DNA from 2 places in the Rhizobium sp. NZLR8 genome. Region 1 is predicted to be linked to the other one. Evidence: riboswitches for the same ligand, from Rfam matches in the RefSeq annotation. Region 1 holds a riboswitch; the other holds the start of a gene.
What was found. A riboswitch is a leader RNA that binds a small molecule or an ion and turns the genes downstream of it on or off. The one in region 1 is predicted to bind FMN.
Positions count from the first base shown of each region.

Region 2: another riboswitch for FMN. It lies ahead of HJB89_RS12380 (6,7-dimethyl-8-ribityllumazine synthase); the one in region 1 lies ahead of HJB89_RS10160 (DMT family transporter).

Region 1 covers NZ_JABDVY010000003.1:546,848-554,171, forward strand. The annotation lists gene clpX (ATP-dependent Clp protease ATP-binding subunit ClpX) at 1-498, shown strand, start outside; gene lon (endopeptidase La) at 903-3,320, shown strand; gene hupB (DNA-binding protein HupB) at 3,526-3,801, shown strand; FMN riboswitch at 3,939-4,093, shown strand; gene HJB89_RS10160 (DMT family transporter) at 4,185-5,084, shown strand; gene HJB89_RS10165 (aldo/keto reductase) at 5,295-6,281, opposite strand; gene HJB89_RS10170 (cupin domain-containing protein) at 6,510-6,932, shown strand; gene HJB89_RS10175 (class I SAM-dependent methyltransferase) at 6,934-7,324, opposite strand, start outside.
Region 2 covers NZ_JABDVY010000004.1:390,694-398,017, forward strand. The annotation lists gene HJB89_RS12355 (RidA family protein) at 1-405, opposite strand, end outside; gene HJB89_RS12360 (SDR family NAD(P)-dependent oxidoreductase) at 399-1,124, opposite strand; gene HJB89_RS12365 (LysR family transcriptional regulator) at 1,311-2,213, shown strand; gene HJB89_RS12370 (DUF1194 domain-containing protein) at 2,315-3,091, shown strand; gene HJB89_RS12375 (VOC family protein) at 3,249-3,938, opposite strand; gene HJB89_RS12380 (6,7-dimethyl-8-ribityllumazine synthase) at 4,099-4,533, opposite strand; FMN riboswitch at 4,610-4,752, opposite strand; gene HJB89_RS12385 (SRPBCC domain-containing protein) at 5,168-5,614, shown strand; gene HJB89_RS12390 (GCG_CRPN prefix-to-repeats domain-containing protein) at 5,799-6,119, shown strand; gene HJB89_RS12395 (hypothetical protein) at 6,202-6,426, opposite strand; gene HJB89_RS12400 (adenylate/guanylate cyclase domain-containing protein) at 6,621-7,324, shown strand, end outside.

The DNA of each region.
Region 1 (7,324 bases):
TCCGCCCGCGGCGAGAAGACCTCGATTGGCTTCGGCGCTACCGTCAAGGCCCAGGACGATCGCCGCGTCGGCGAAGTCCTGCGCGAACTGGAGCCGGAAGACTTGGTCAAGTTCGGCCTCATCCCCGAGTTCATCGGGCGTTTGCCGGTTCTGGCGACCCTCGAAGACCTCGATGAAGATGCGCTGATCCAGATCCTGTCCGAGCCGAAGAACGCGCTGATCAAGCAATATCAGCGCCTGTTCGAGATGGAAGACGTGGAACTGACCTTCCACGAGGATGCTCTGCGCGAAACAGCCCGCAAGGCGATCGTCCGCAAGACCGGCGCCCGCGGCCTTCGCTCGATCATGGAGAAGATCCTGCTCGACACGATGTTCGAACTGCCGACGCTCGAAGGCGTGCGCGAGGTCGTCATCTCCGAGGAAGTGGTTCGCGGTTCGGCCCGTCCGCTATACATCTATGCCGATCGTCAGGAAGAAAAGGCCAACGCTTCGGCGTAACCTTTGCGCTTTCGCACGATTATTTTGGGGGCTTGCCATCGGCGGGCCCCTTTCTATTTGAAAAACCATCCGAGGCACTGTTAGTATTTTGCCGGTGGGAACCGGAATTGCCTTTGCCGATGTTGCGCAAGGGAGAGTGCTTGGCAATGATGCCGTGATTCCGTAAGCCTATTGCTGGCGTTTGTATTTTAGCCGGGTCGGAAGTGGTAAGCGCCGGTCCAGCCACGCGCTTCATAGTGTTGGCGTTCCGTTGTAATGAAGCTGTCACATCCGGGGAACGCGGGCGTTAGCGTGGCTTGAAAAGCGTAGTCAGAACCTCCACTTGTAGAGCCAAGTGAGAGTGCCGGCCGGTCCCAAGCGGCCGCGCAGAGAGCCCGGTAACGGGACGATGGAAAGGACTTAAAATGACGAAGAAAACGTCTGTAGCGAGCAGTACTGCCTACCCTGTTCTGCCCCTGCGCGACATCGTGGTTTTCCCGCATATGATCGTGCCGCTGTTCGTCGGACGGGAAAAGTCGATCCGTGCGCTCGAAGAGGTCATGGGTTCCGATAAGCAGATCATGCTTGTGACGCAGATCAACGCCAGCGACGACGATCCGGATCCCTCCGCGATCCACAAGGTCGGCACCGTGGCGAACGTGTTGCAGCTGTTGAAGCTGCCCGACGGCACCGTCAAGGTTCTGGTCGAAGGCCGCGCCCGCGCGGAGATCGACACATATACCAGCCGCGAGGATTTCTATGAGGCGCTCGGCCATGTGCTCGAGGAGCCGCACGACGATCCGGTCGAACTGGAAGCCTTGTCGCGTTCGGTCGTCTCCGAATTCGAGAGCTATGTGAAGCTCAACAAGAAGATTTCGCCCGAAGTGGTCGGCGCCGCCAGCCAGATCGACGACTATTCCAAGCTCGCCGATACGGTCGCCTCGCATCTGTCGATCAAGATCACCGAGAAGCAGGAGATGCTGGAAACCACCAGCGTCAAGGCTCGCCTCGAAAAGGCCCTCGGCTTCATGGAAGGCGAGATTTCGGTCCTGCAGGTCGAAAAGCGCATCCGTTCGCGTGTCAAGCGCCAGATGGAGAAGACCCAGCGCGAATACTACCTGAACGAACAGATGAAGGCGATCCAGAAGGAACTCGGCGACGGCGAGGAAGGCCGCGACGAGATGAGCGAGCTGGAAGAGCGTATCTCCAAGACCAAGCTGTCCAAGGAGGCCCGTGAAAAGGCCGATGCGGAGCTGAAGAAGCTGCGCCAGATGAGCCCGATGTCGGCCGAAGCCACCGTCGTGCGCAATTATCTGGACTGGCTGCTCGGCATTCCGTGGGGCAAGAAGTCGAAGATCAAGGCCGATCTCAACAATGCCGAGAAGATCCTCGAAGCCGATCACTTCGGTCTCGACAAGGTCAAGGAGCGCATTGTCGAATATCTGGCCGTGCAGGCTCGCGCCACCAAGATCAAGGGCCCGATTCTCTGCCTCGTTGGCCCTCCGGGTGTCGGCAAGACCTCGCTCGCCCAGTCGATCGCCAAGGCGACCGGCCGTGAGTATGTCCGCATGGCGCTTGGCGGCGTTCGCGACGAAGCCGAAATCCGCGGTCACCGCCGCACCTATATCGGCTCGATGCCCGGCAAGGTCATCCAGTCGATGAAGAAGGCGAAGAAGTCCAACCCGCTCTTCCTGCTCGACGAGATCGACAAGCTCGGCCAGGACTATCGCGGCGATCCGTCTTCGGCCCTGCTCGAGGTACTCGATCCGGCACAGAACTCGACCTTCATGGACCATTATCTTGAGGTCGAATACGACCTGTCGGATGTGATGTTCATTACGACGGCGAATACGCTGAACATCCCGGCGCCGCTGATGGACCGCATGGAGATCATCCGTATCGCCGGCTACACCGAAGATGAAAAGCGCGAGATCGCCAAGCGGCATCTGCTGCCGAAGGCCATCAAGGAACATGCGTTGCAGCCGGAAGAATTCTCGGTCAACGACGACGCCCTGATGTCCATCAGCCAGCACTACACCCGTGAAGCCGGCGTCCGCAACTTCGAGCGCGAACTGATGAAGCTTGCCCGCAAGGCGGTCACCGAGATCATCAAGGGCAAGACGAAGTCCGTGCATGTGACGGCTGCCAACATCTCCGACTATCTGGGCGTCCCGCGCTTCCGCCACGGCGAAGCCGAGGGCGAGGATCAGGTCGGCGTTGTCACAGGTCTTGCCTGGACGGAGGTCGGCGGCGAGTTGCTGACCATCGAAGGCGTGATGATGCCGGGCAAGGGCCGCATGACGGTCACCGGCAATCTGAAGGAAGTCATGAAGGAATCGATCTCGGCGGCGGCCTCCTATGTCCGCTCGCGCGCTGTCGATTTCGGCATCGAGCCACCGCGCTTCGACAAGAGCGACATCCACGTGCACGTGCCGGAAGGCGCGACGCCGAAGGATGGCCCCTCGGCCGGCGTCGCCATGGCGACCGCGATCGTCTCGATCATGACCGGTATCCCGGTGAACAGGCACGTGGCCATGACCGGTGAGATCACCCTTCGCGGTCGTATTCTGCCGATCGGCGGTCTCAAGGAAAAGCTGCTCGCAGCCCTTCGCGGCGGCATCAAGAAGGTGCTGATTCCGGAGGAGAACGCCAAGGATCTGGCGGAGATTCCGGATAACGTGAAGAACAGCATGGAGATCATCCCGGTATCCCGCATGGGCGAGGTGATCAAGCATGCGCTGATCCGGCGGCCGGAGCCGATCGAATGGGACGGCACGGTGGAAACGCCGGTCATCGCATCGGTCGAAGGCCTCGACGAGACGGGCGCAACCATAGCGCATTGAGTGGCCTCGGCCACATTTATGCCCCATTGGCTGAAAACTCGGAAAAAGGCTGGCGAAAACGCCAGCCTTTTTTGTGAAAACGTCATGTAGACGCTTGCTTTTCCTTGATTTGCAGGGCTTTTGGGTTCCCGGCGGGCCTGATGATACCTATTCGGCGCCTAGCTTATATTGAGTCGTTTCGTACCATTTAGAAAGGGGTGGAAACATGAACAAGAATGAACTCGTGTCCGCAGTCGCCGAAAAGGCAGGACTGACGAAGTCTGACGCGGCTTCCGCTGTTGACGCGGTTTTCGACGTTGTCCAGGGTGAACTCAAGAACAAGGGCGACATCCGCCTTGCAGGGTTCGGCAGCTTCACCGTTTCTCATCGTGCCGCATCGAAGGGCCGCAACCCGTCGACGGGCGCTGAGGTAGACATTCCGGCTCGCAACGTGCCGAAGTTCACGCCCGGCAAGGGCCTGAAGGACGCCGTCAACGGCTGATCTGAGATTATCCGCCAGCCGTAAACGAGACCGGCTGTGCAGGATTTGGAAAGGGGTTCGGCTTTGCCGGACCCCTTTTGCTTTGCTGGGCCCTTGCTTTCGTGGCTTGCCGCCATGCGGGCTTTGATCTACGACATTTCTGTTCTCAGGGCGGGGTGAAACTCCCCGCCGGCGGTATGGGTTTCGGCCTGAGCCCGCGAGCGCCGCCTTCCGCGCCAATGCTGGGGGAGGGTCAGCAGATCCGGTGCGAATCCGGAGCCGACGGTTAAAGTCCGGATGGAAGAGAATGAGTGTCGGCCGTGCGAAGGGCGGGGTGTCCTGCGTCGCCTGTTCGTGGCTCATGCGTCCTGATTTATGTTGGTCCCTGGTTTTGGATGAAAGACATGAGTCAGAATTCTCTTGCGGTCGAGCCGTCCCGCGCCATTGTCGGTGCACTCTGGATGGTCCTTGCCGGCATCGCCTTTTCGCTTCTCAACGTCGTCACCCAATGGCTGACGATGAAGCTTGCCTTTCCCTCGGCCTCGGCAGCCTTCTGGCAATATGGCTTCGCCTTCCTGTTTTCGCTGCCGTTCCTGCGCAGGCTCGGCCTGGCGGCGATGCGCACGCACTATCCCTGGCGTCACCTGGCGCGCGTCGTGCTTGCCGCGCTCGGGGTCGAGGCCTGGGTCGCCGGCCTTGCCGCGGTGCCGATCTGGCAGGCGATCGCGCTGGTGATGACCTCGCCGTTCTTCATCATTCTCGGCGCCCGGCTCTTCCTGGGTGAGCGCGTCGGTCCGGCCCGCTGGGCGGCGACCGCAGCCGGTTTCACCGGCGCGATGATCATCCTGCAGCCATGGTCGGACGGCTTTGGCTGGGCAGCACTCTTGCCGGTGCTTTCGGCACTGCTCTGGGGCGCCTCGTCGCTGATCACCAAGAGCCTGACGGGCATCGAACGACCGGAGACGATCACCGTCTGGCTGCTCGTTCTGCTGACGCCGATAAACGGAGGGCTGGCGCTTGCGGCAGGCTTTGCAGTGCCGACGGGTGCAACACTTGCCTTGTTCCTGCTGGCGGGGCTGCTGACCGCCGCAGCGCAGTATTTCCTGACGCTTGCCTATGCCGCAGCGGATGCCGCCTACATTCAACCTTTCGACGATCTGAAGCTGCCGCTGAATGTGCTGGCCGGCTGGCTGTTCTTCGGTTATGCGCCGGCCGGCTACCTCTGGCTAGGCGCAGTGCTCATCCTTTCCGCCTCACTCTTCATCATGCGAAACGAGATGCGCAAAGAGCGGAAACCCGCCTGAGGTACCCTAACCTTCTCCCCCGGAAAACGGGGAAAAGGGGAGGTGCCATGCTAGATGTGGGCAGGGAACCGAGTGGTTGCGGCACATCCCCTTCGTCTCGTTTACGAGGGACGGGCCGAAACCCGTGGCTCGACCCCGGCCGGTGGCGGCAGCCGGATGAGGGCCTGACTCGACTTGCCGCAGCCCTGACAAAATAGCGACGCTCCAACCCTACCAGCGCTGATGCACATGCGGCGCGATCAGCCGCGTGTAGATCTCGCGTGTTGCCGCCATGACACCGGCCGTAAGGGGCGCCAGATCGGCTGCGGCCGCATTGGTTTTGGCCTGTTCGGCATTGCGGGCGCCGGGGATGACGACGGTGACGGCTTCAGCCATCAGGATCCAGCGCAGCGCAAAGGCCGCCATGGTGGCGCCCTGAGGCACCAGCTTGCGCACCTCTTCCACCGCTTGCAGGCCGACCTCGAAGGGCACGCCGGCAAAAGTCTCGCCGACATCGAAGGCTTCGCCGTTGCGGTTGAAATTGCGATGGTCGTCGCTGGCAAAGTGGGTGTCCCGGGTGATCTTGCCGGAGAGAAGGCCGCTGGCCAGCGGCACGCGGGCAATGATCGCCACGTTCCTGCGGCGCGCTTCCTGGAAGAACAGGTGGTCGGGACGCTGGCGGAAGATATTGTAGATGATCTGGATGCTGACGACGCCAGGATATTCGATCGCCTTCAGCCCGTCTTCGACCTTTTCGACGCTGACGCCGTAACCCTTGATCTTGCCGGCCGTCTGCAGCGCGTTCAAGTTCTCGAAGACCTCCGGCTGGTAAAACACCTCGCGCGGCGGGCAGTGCAGCTGCAGGAGGTCGAGGCTGTCGACGGCAAGATTCTCACGGCTGCGGTCGATGAAGCCTTCGAGGTTCGCTTTGGTATAACCTTCGGCGAAATGCGGGTTGAGCCGGCGGCCGGCCTTGGTGGCGACCATCGGGCGCTGGCCGCCGCGCGCCTTCAGCACGTCGGCGATGATTTTTTCCGAGCGGCCGTCGCCATAGACGTCAGCCGTATCGATGAAGGTCATGCCGGCATCGAGTGCGGCGTTAAGCGCCGCGCGTCCATCCACCTCGCTGATATCGCCCCAGGAGCCGCCGATCTGCCAGGCGCCGAAGCCGACATTGGTGACGGTGAAGGGCGTGCGGCCGAAAGCATGGTGTTTCATGAAAAATCCTCCTGATACCTGTCGCCCGGAAGTGCGCAGCGGTTCCGGAATAACGACACGCATAAAAACAAAGACCTGAGGCGCGTCGCATGAAACAAGTTCAATGCGACGCGCTTCAAGGGATGAAAGATATCGGCCTATCAGGCGGACAACTATGCGGCAATTGTCAATCCGGCCTTGATTGGTTGCCTCGATGAAATATCGTTCCGCGACAAGGCTTCAACCGCAATGAATGGAAAAGGAAAGATCATGGAGATCAAACCTGTCGGCTCTCGCCCTTCGATGAAGCCGCCGGCCGATTATTTCACCGGCGCCGTTCGCCAGGATCCGTTGATGGAGACGCCCGAACCGGCCCGGATGCGGGCAACCTCGGTCACCTTCGAACCCGGCGCCCGCACCGCTTGGCATACGCATCCGCTCGGCCAGACGCTGATTGTGACCTCTGGCAGGGGCCTCGTCCAGAGCTGGGGCGGTGAGATAAGCGAGATCCGCGCCGGCGACACGGTATGGTTTTCGCCGGGCGAAAAACATTGGCACGGTGCCGCCGCGGACACGGCGATGACGCACATCGCCATTCACGAGGCGCTGGACGGCAAGCATGTCGACTGGTTGGAGCAGGTCACCGACGCGCAATATTCCGGCATGAGCTAAATCACAGCCGCTTCAGGCAATAGGAAAAATGCGCGTGTGATTCGACCGTCAGGAACTCGAATTGCCAGCGGTAATCCTTGCAGAATTTGGTGACCGCCTCGACGACGCCATAGACGATCGGCTTGACGGTATTGCCGGTGCAGAAATCATGCCCGGCAATCCGCCCCGTCCGCTTCACCTTCTTGTCGCAAAGCAGCAGTTCCTGCCAGGTGAGCTCGAAGGAATGGTCGGTATCGATATAGGCCCAGTCGAGGAAATCGTCTTCGAACTCGGCGAGCTTGTCGAGCGATGTGCCCTGCATCAGATGCAGCCTGCCGGCCTCGATCTCGGCAGAAAACGTCGTGTGGATTGCGTCGAGGCCGGAGCTGTAGCGATCCATCGACCAGGGATCG
Region 2 (7,324 bases), on a different contig from region 1:
GAGTTTTTCCTCGCCGAAGACCTGGAGCAGCATTTCCGACGATCCGTCCGCGACCTTCGGGTGATCGCGGAAATCGCCTTCGGTGGCGATATAGACGCCGAGCTTGACGATCCTGACGACCCTGTCCAGCGAGCCGAGATAGTCCTTGGCGGCCGCCAGCGCACTCAGTGTCGCCGTCTCGGCCGCCTTCCTGCCGTCCTCTGATGTCAGCGCGCCGCCGACACGGCCGATATAGCGCGGCTGGCGGTTGACAACCGGCAGCATGCCGCTGAAGAAGACCAGGTTGCCGCTCCTGACCGCCTCCACATAGGCCCCCAGGGGTGTTGGTGGCGAGGGAAGCGTGATGCCGAGTTCCTGCAGCCGGCGTTCTGCGCCGGCTGCGTGCGCTTGCGGGTGGTTTACCATTTGCCCAGATGTGCGCCGCCGTCGACGTGCAGCACCTCCCCGGTCACGCGTGGAGCTTCGGTCAGGAAGACAACCGCATCGACGACTTCCGCGACGTTGGAAATGCCAGCCATCGGCGACAGCGTGCTCAGGAAGTCCTTCGGATTGTCCTTGTGCAATGGCGTATCGACGACCCCGGGAGCCACGGTGTTGACGCGGATTCCCTCGCTTGCATATTCCATCGCCAGGTTCTTGGAGATCGCGTCGATGCCGCCTTTGGTCATCATGGCGACCGAGGCCGAGAAGCCGGCGATCGGATGGTCGATCAGCGGTGTGGTGATGCTGACGATGCTGCCGCCCGATTTCTGGGCCAGCATCTGCCGGACAACCAACTGGGTCAGGTGGATGAAGCCTTCGAGATTGGTCGAGGACAGCTTCCGGAAGTCGGTCATGGTGTAATCGACGAAGGGCTTGCTGAAGAAAATGCCGGCATTGTTGACGAGGGCGTCGATCGAGCCGAACCGGTCGATCGCGGTCCTTGTCACTCGCGCCGCGGTTTCGGCATCGCCGATGTCACCGTCGACGAGCGCCAGTCTGTCCGACGCCTGCAAGGCATCCGAGGCGCTGACCTGACGTGAGGTGGCGACGACATTATAGCCGCGCTCGATGAAGGCGTTGACGAGCCCGGCTCCGATACCCTGGGAGGCGCCCGTGACGATGACAGTCTTTGCGGTAGTCATGTTGAACTCCATAGTCTGGTCGGGCAACGCAGGCCTTACGAAGGCGGGTCGCTCGAGACGGGGCTGCTGCGAATGCGCCTCCATCGGGTTATGATCGTTTTCGCAAGGTGAATATGATGAAAACTCCATTCCCCGATTAGATGGAAATATCTGGATTCTCTTTTGCATCCATGCAAAAATCCTGGCATGGCAGACCTGAACGACATCGCGGTTTTCGTGAAGGTGGCGCAGTATGGCAGCTTCAGCCGCGCGGCCCATTCCCTCGGCATGCCGGTCTCGACCGTCAGCCGGAAGGTGACGTCGCTGGAGGAGCAGCTTGGTGTGACGCTGCTGCAGCGCACGACCCGCAAGCTTAGCCTGACGGCGCAGGGCCGGGCCTATTTCGATCAGTGCAGTGAGCCGCTCGCCCATCTTATCGACGCCGAGCAGGCACTCACGGAAACGCAGAAAAAGCCGGAAGGCCTGCTGAAGATCTCCGTGCCCGTCATTTTCGGGCAGGAGGTCTTCTACGAATTCGTATCGTCCTTCCTGAAGACCTATCCCGATATCCAGGTCGATCTCTTCGTCACCAACCTGTTCCTCGATCTGATCGCCGAGAATATCGATCTCGGCATCCGCTTCGGCGAACTCAAGGATTCCTCAATCATCGCGCAGCGGCTCGGAAAGAGCGTGCGTTATCTGGTCGCCGCGCCGGACTATCTGAAGGGCAAGGCGCCTCCCTCAGAGCCCCAGGACCTGAATGAGCATCAGTGCGTGTTGCTGAACGGCCGCAACGGCGAAGCGGAGTGGCATCTGGTCAGCGGCGGCAAGTCGGTCCGCCAGCAGGTGTCGGGGCCGGTCTCGAGCCGGGATTTCGACGCGGTGAGCGCCTTTACCAATCGCGGCCACGGCATCGGCCTTCTGCCTTCGACCTATTGCGACGATGAGATCAGGAGAGGTGCGCTCATCCGCCTGCTGCCGGACTGGTCGTCCGAGGAGATATTCGTGCATGCCGTCTATCCCACCCGCCGCTTCTTGCCCGCCAGATTGCAGGTCTTCCTCGACGCGCTGAAAGCATGGAAAAGCCCTTTGTGGCTGCCGCTGCATTGAGCCGGCCATCACCGAAAATTGAAACTACCGGCGTGGCCGGGCGTCCTGCATCGGCCAAGCTGTGCTAAGGTTGCGCGCTTGGATGGCGCGGGGATCTGCCGATGCTGACGACAGTTGCGGTGCTTATGGGTCTTTCCGGCCTCGTCCCGGCAGCGCAGGCGGGGGGGAACGAGGTTGACGTGACCCTGGTCCTTGCCGTCGACACCTCGCGCTCGATGGATTTCGAGGAGATCGGCATCCAGCGCGAGGGTTATGTCGAAGCGCTCAAGCACAAGGAATTCATCGATGCGGTGAAGGGCGGTCTGACCGGCCGCATCGCCATCAGCTATTTCGAATGGGCGGGCTATGTCGTCCAGGATTCGGTGATCGACTGGCAGGTCATCGAGACGGAAGCGGACGCGATCGCTTTTGCCGAAAAGCTCGAAGCCCGGCCGATTGCCACGCAGCGGCGTACATCGATCTCCACCGCGATCGCCCAAGGCGCCAGCATGATCGTTTCCAGTCCGTTTCCGTCCAGACGACAGGTGATCGATGTGTCGGGCGATGGCCCGAACAATTCCGGAAATCCAGTCATATCCGCCCGCGACAAGGCGGTGGAAGCAGGCATGATCATCAATGGCCTTGCCATTATGCTGCGGCCCTCCGATGCGCCGAACGGGCTCGACACATATTATGCGGATTGCGTGATCGGCGGCCCCGGCGCCTTCGTGCTGCCGGTCCGCAACATCGAGGATTTCGCCGTTGCCGTGCGCCGCAAGCTGGTGCTGGAGATCAGCGGGTTTTCCCCGCCGGCAACGGTGCAGAGAATCACCGGCGCCGAGACCGGGGTCGACTGCCTGGTTGGCGAGAAACAGTGGCGGGATTTTTTCGAGCGGTGACGGCGGGCGCGTGCGCCGACGCCGAATGAATGCACGGAGCAGCGTTGGAGGTGTCCTTCGAGGCTACTGGCCTTCCTCCTGCGCACCTCAGGGAGGTGCGCAGGAGGAAGGCATGCCTCAACAAGGGCTGTTTGAGTTCGCCGGAAAAGACCGCTGCCTATAGCGGCAGCTCTCGGCCAGACTGTTCACTGACCATGTAGTCGGCGTACCAGTCCGGCCAGCCCTCGTCGTGCTTGCCGCCGTTTCGCTTTTCGTGTTCGCCGTGGGCGGTCGCCGCGCGGCGCAGCGCTGATGCAAGGTCGCTCGAGGTCGCAAAGGCTGTCTCGTCGGCGTCGATGCGTCCCGCCAATCGCGTGGTGACCTCCTGGAATAGCCAGCCATTGCCATCGGGATCCTTGAACGAGGCGAAGGAGCGATAGCTGCGGTTTTCGGGATCTCGGCCGGCGATGCGCAGCCGTCCGAAGAGATAGGGCTCGTCCTTGCCGGCATAGACGCCGGCAGCGTCGTGGAACACGTCGCTGACCTCGACGCCGCGAGCGATAAGATCGCGGCGGGCGGCCTCGATGTCGGAGACGATAAGGTAGAGCCCCTGGGCGGAGCCAGGTGGCGCGGCGGTGACGTTCTTGCCGAAGATGATCGCGCAGCCGGAGCCGGGCGGGGTAAACTGGAGCACCCGGAAATCGGCATCATTGGCGAAGTCGGCGTCGAGCCGCCAGCCCAGGCTGTCGTAGAAACGTTTGGCGCGATCGACGTCGGAAACGGGGATGACGACCACCTCGAGCTTGGTGTCGACGGGCCGTGTTCGCGAATTTTCGATAGGGGTTTCACTGCGCATTGCATTGCTCATCTTCAGCTCCTTAAGGTTTGGGACGCATTAAGAATGGCGATACATGTCGGGGGTGAGTGGATCACAGCGCGGCGAGGGCGTCGAATCAATTATTCTGTCGGAATTGACCTGATGAAGACGGCGGGATCGGTCCCGCCGCCCCGGTTCGGGGGGAGCCGCCTTACGCGGCAAGAGCGGCGCGTGTCTTCCCGATTGTGAGCGCGGCCTTTGCGGCCTCCCGCCCTTTCTCGACGAAATGCGCGCGGTAGATCTGCTTATGGTGCTCGGTTTCCTGATACTGATGCGGCGTCAGCGAAACCGAAAGCACCGGCACGCCGGTATCCATGCCGGCGCGCATCAGCCCGTCGACCACCGCCTGAGCGACGAATTCGTGGCGGTAAATTCCGCCGTCGACGACGAAAGCCGCGGCAATGACGGCGCCATAACGTCCGCTTGCGGCCAGATCGCGGGAAAGCAGCGGCATCTCGAATGCGCCGGGAACATCGAACACATCGACCTGTTCGGGCGGCACGAGCTGATAGAAGCCGTCAAGGGCGCGGTCGACGATGTCGGCGTGCCAGCTGGCTTTGATAAAGGCGTAGCGGGTGGGTGTCATGGTAATCTCCTTTGGCGAACAGACACATCACCCAAGGCGATCACGAACGTCCCCGACAGCCGCAAGGGCTGGGAACGTGCGTTCTCTTTCATCCGGACTATGACCGTCGGCTCAGGCATCTCACCTGATCTGCTGACCCTTCCGAGGAAGGCGCTCGCGGGCTCGCAATCGAAACTGCATACCGCCGGTAGGGACTTTCACCCCGCCCTGAGAACGGCCGGGACAATAGGGGGAAGACGAAGGGCTGGCAATAGGGCGAAATGCTTGCATCGCGGAGGTGGGGATGGGGTGAGGCGATCGCCACCTAGCTGGCTGCACCCCCCAGAGAGCCTTGTCCTGAGGTGCGCCGCAGAGGCCCCGAAGGACGCGGCGGGTGCGCGGATGCTAGATGAAGGCAGGGAGCAGCGTTGCGGCGAGTGCTTCGAGGCTCCGCCCCACGGGCTACGCGCCTCAGCATGAGGGACGTTGGAGGATGCCGCGCCGGTGCCGGGCGACGGGGGCGGCGTGGCCCGACCACCCTTGCTGATCGGGTACTTCCGCCTACATGCTCACGCGAGGACACCCACGTCAAAACAGCATGACCCGCTGATCCCGCCCGCGGCGAGGCAGGCCATGACAACTATCGGAGAGCGTGATGCCAGAATCTTTCGTCGTTCACCGCGAGGCGCATATTGCGGCGCCGCCGGCCGCAGTGTTTGCGCTGATGACCGACCCGCAGAAGATCCTGCGCTGGATGGGGACGGAGGCAGAGGTCGAGCCGCAGCCGGGCGGGCTCTATCTTGTCAACGTCACCGGTGCCCGCTTTGCGCGCGGCTCGTTTCGCGAGGTGGTGCCGGTTCATCGCCTTGCCTACAGCTTCGGCTGGGACGGCAGCGAGGTGGTGCCGCCGGGGTCGAGCCTCGTCGAGATCGACCTGATCGAGCAGGGGGGCGGAACACTGCTGCGACTGACGCATAGCGGCCTACCGAGCGCCGATCAATGCGCCGGGCATGCGGAAGGCTGGGCGCATTACCTTGGGCGGCTGACCGAGGTCGCCGCCGGGCGTGACCCGGGTCCCGACGCATTTTACGGCAGGACATGAACGGTTTTTGCGGGCCGGTGGATGGCCCTGAAGCGCCTGCCCTTGCGGGAAAACCAGCTGGCCGGCGCTGCGATGAGCGGTCCGAAATCGCTTCTTTTTCTCCCGCAAACATGAACGTGAAGTTCATCTCCAGTTCAATTTGGCGGCCCTAGGGTGGGAACGGCTGGATGAATTGGAGTTTTCGATGAAGGCATTTTCTATCGCGGCTGCCTTGCTCGCTGGCAGCCTCTCGGTCGGCACAGCTGAGGCGATGCCGATGGGGACAATCAATGTCCAGAGCAATGTCACAAGCGATGTCACGAAGGTCGACTATGCGTGCGGCCGCGGCTGGCATCTGACCCGCTGGGGCGAATGCCGGCCAAACTGGCGACGCCCGCCGCCGGTGGCCTTTTACGGCGGTCCGCCCCGCTGGGGCTGGGAGCGGCGTCACCGGGATTGGGATGGTCCGCGCTGGCGCGATGATTGGCGCGGCGATCACCACCGCCGTTGGCGGGATGACGACTGAAGCCTTCCCAGGGGCAAATTGACGAAGGCCGGTGCGATATTTCGCCCGGCCTTTTCTCTTGAATGTTACGACTGTGATCAGGTCAGATTTTGCTGACCAGCCAGTACTTGCCCTCGATCAGTTCTTCGAGTTCGATCGGATCCTTGACGCCGAATTCATACCATTCGACAAGTTCCTTCGCCTTGCGGCTGCTCTCCTGTGCTGTCAGCTCGACCTGATGCCTGTCGCACCACCGCCGAAGGATCGACGTCAGCAGCGTCATGTCATTCCCATCCAGCGGATCTTTCGGCCAGAAAATCGTGCCCATCGTACCCCTCAATCACACGATGACGAACCGCCGCATAATGGAAGCAAAACGGCGCAAGTTTAAAGCGTTATTTTTTGCTTTTCGCCGTGATGGAAGAATCTCGACAGGAATTGTCTGCGTGGAATGGCTGAAGGAGTCGATGGGGCTTCAGAAGGCATCCTTGCGGACGTCCCGGGGCGATGTCATGTTGAAGCATGGATCTACCATCTCCCCTTGCCTGGTTGGTTGATGAGGCCGGTGCCTCGCCTGGTCCCGAACGGTTTCTGGCCGAGCTCGGGCGCCGGCTTTTGGCTGACGGCCTGCCGCTTTCGGGCGGCGCGCTGACGCTTTCCGTGCCGCACCCAATCATCGCTCGGCGCACCTGGCTGTGGCGGGCCGAGACCGGGGCCGTCATTGAGGCGCTGGCCTTTGCTGCAGCTCCGCAGAGTGAGGCCGGGCGCGACTGGCTGGGTGGGCTCGGGCCGGTGTGGGAGAGCCGGATCGGGCCTGCACAGGATAATCAGGCATCGGACGGGCCGCTGCTTGGCTGGGCGGGAGTTGCCAACGGGGCAGGGGGCGGCGCATTCGGTGCGGCCGAGGCCAGTCTGCTGCGCGAAGTCGCGCGTTTTGCCGCAGCGCCGCTCGCCGCTTTGGCGGCGCGGGAGGCGCGGGCCGCGCTGCTCGAAGCCTATCTCGGCCGGCGCAGTGCTGCCCGGGTGCAGGCCGGCGCGCTTGCCCGCGGCACCGGTGAGACCATCCGCGCTGCCCTTCTCTGTGCCGATCTGCGTGATTTCACCGCGCTTTCGGAAGTGACGGAGCCGCAGGCGATGATTGCCGCGCTCGACGCTTATTTTGATCGCGTCGCCGGCGCAGTGCACGCCTTCGGCGGCGAGGTGCTGAAATTCATAGGCGACGGCGT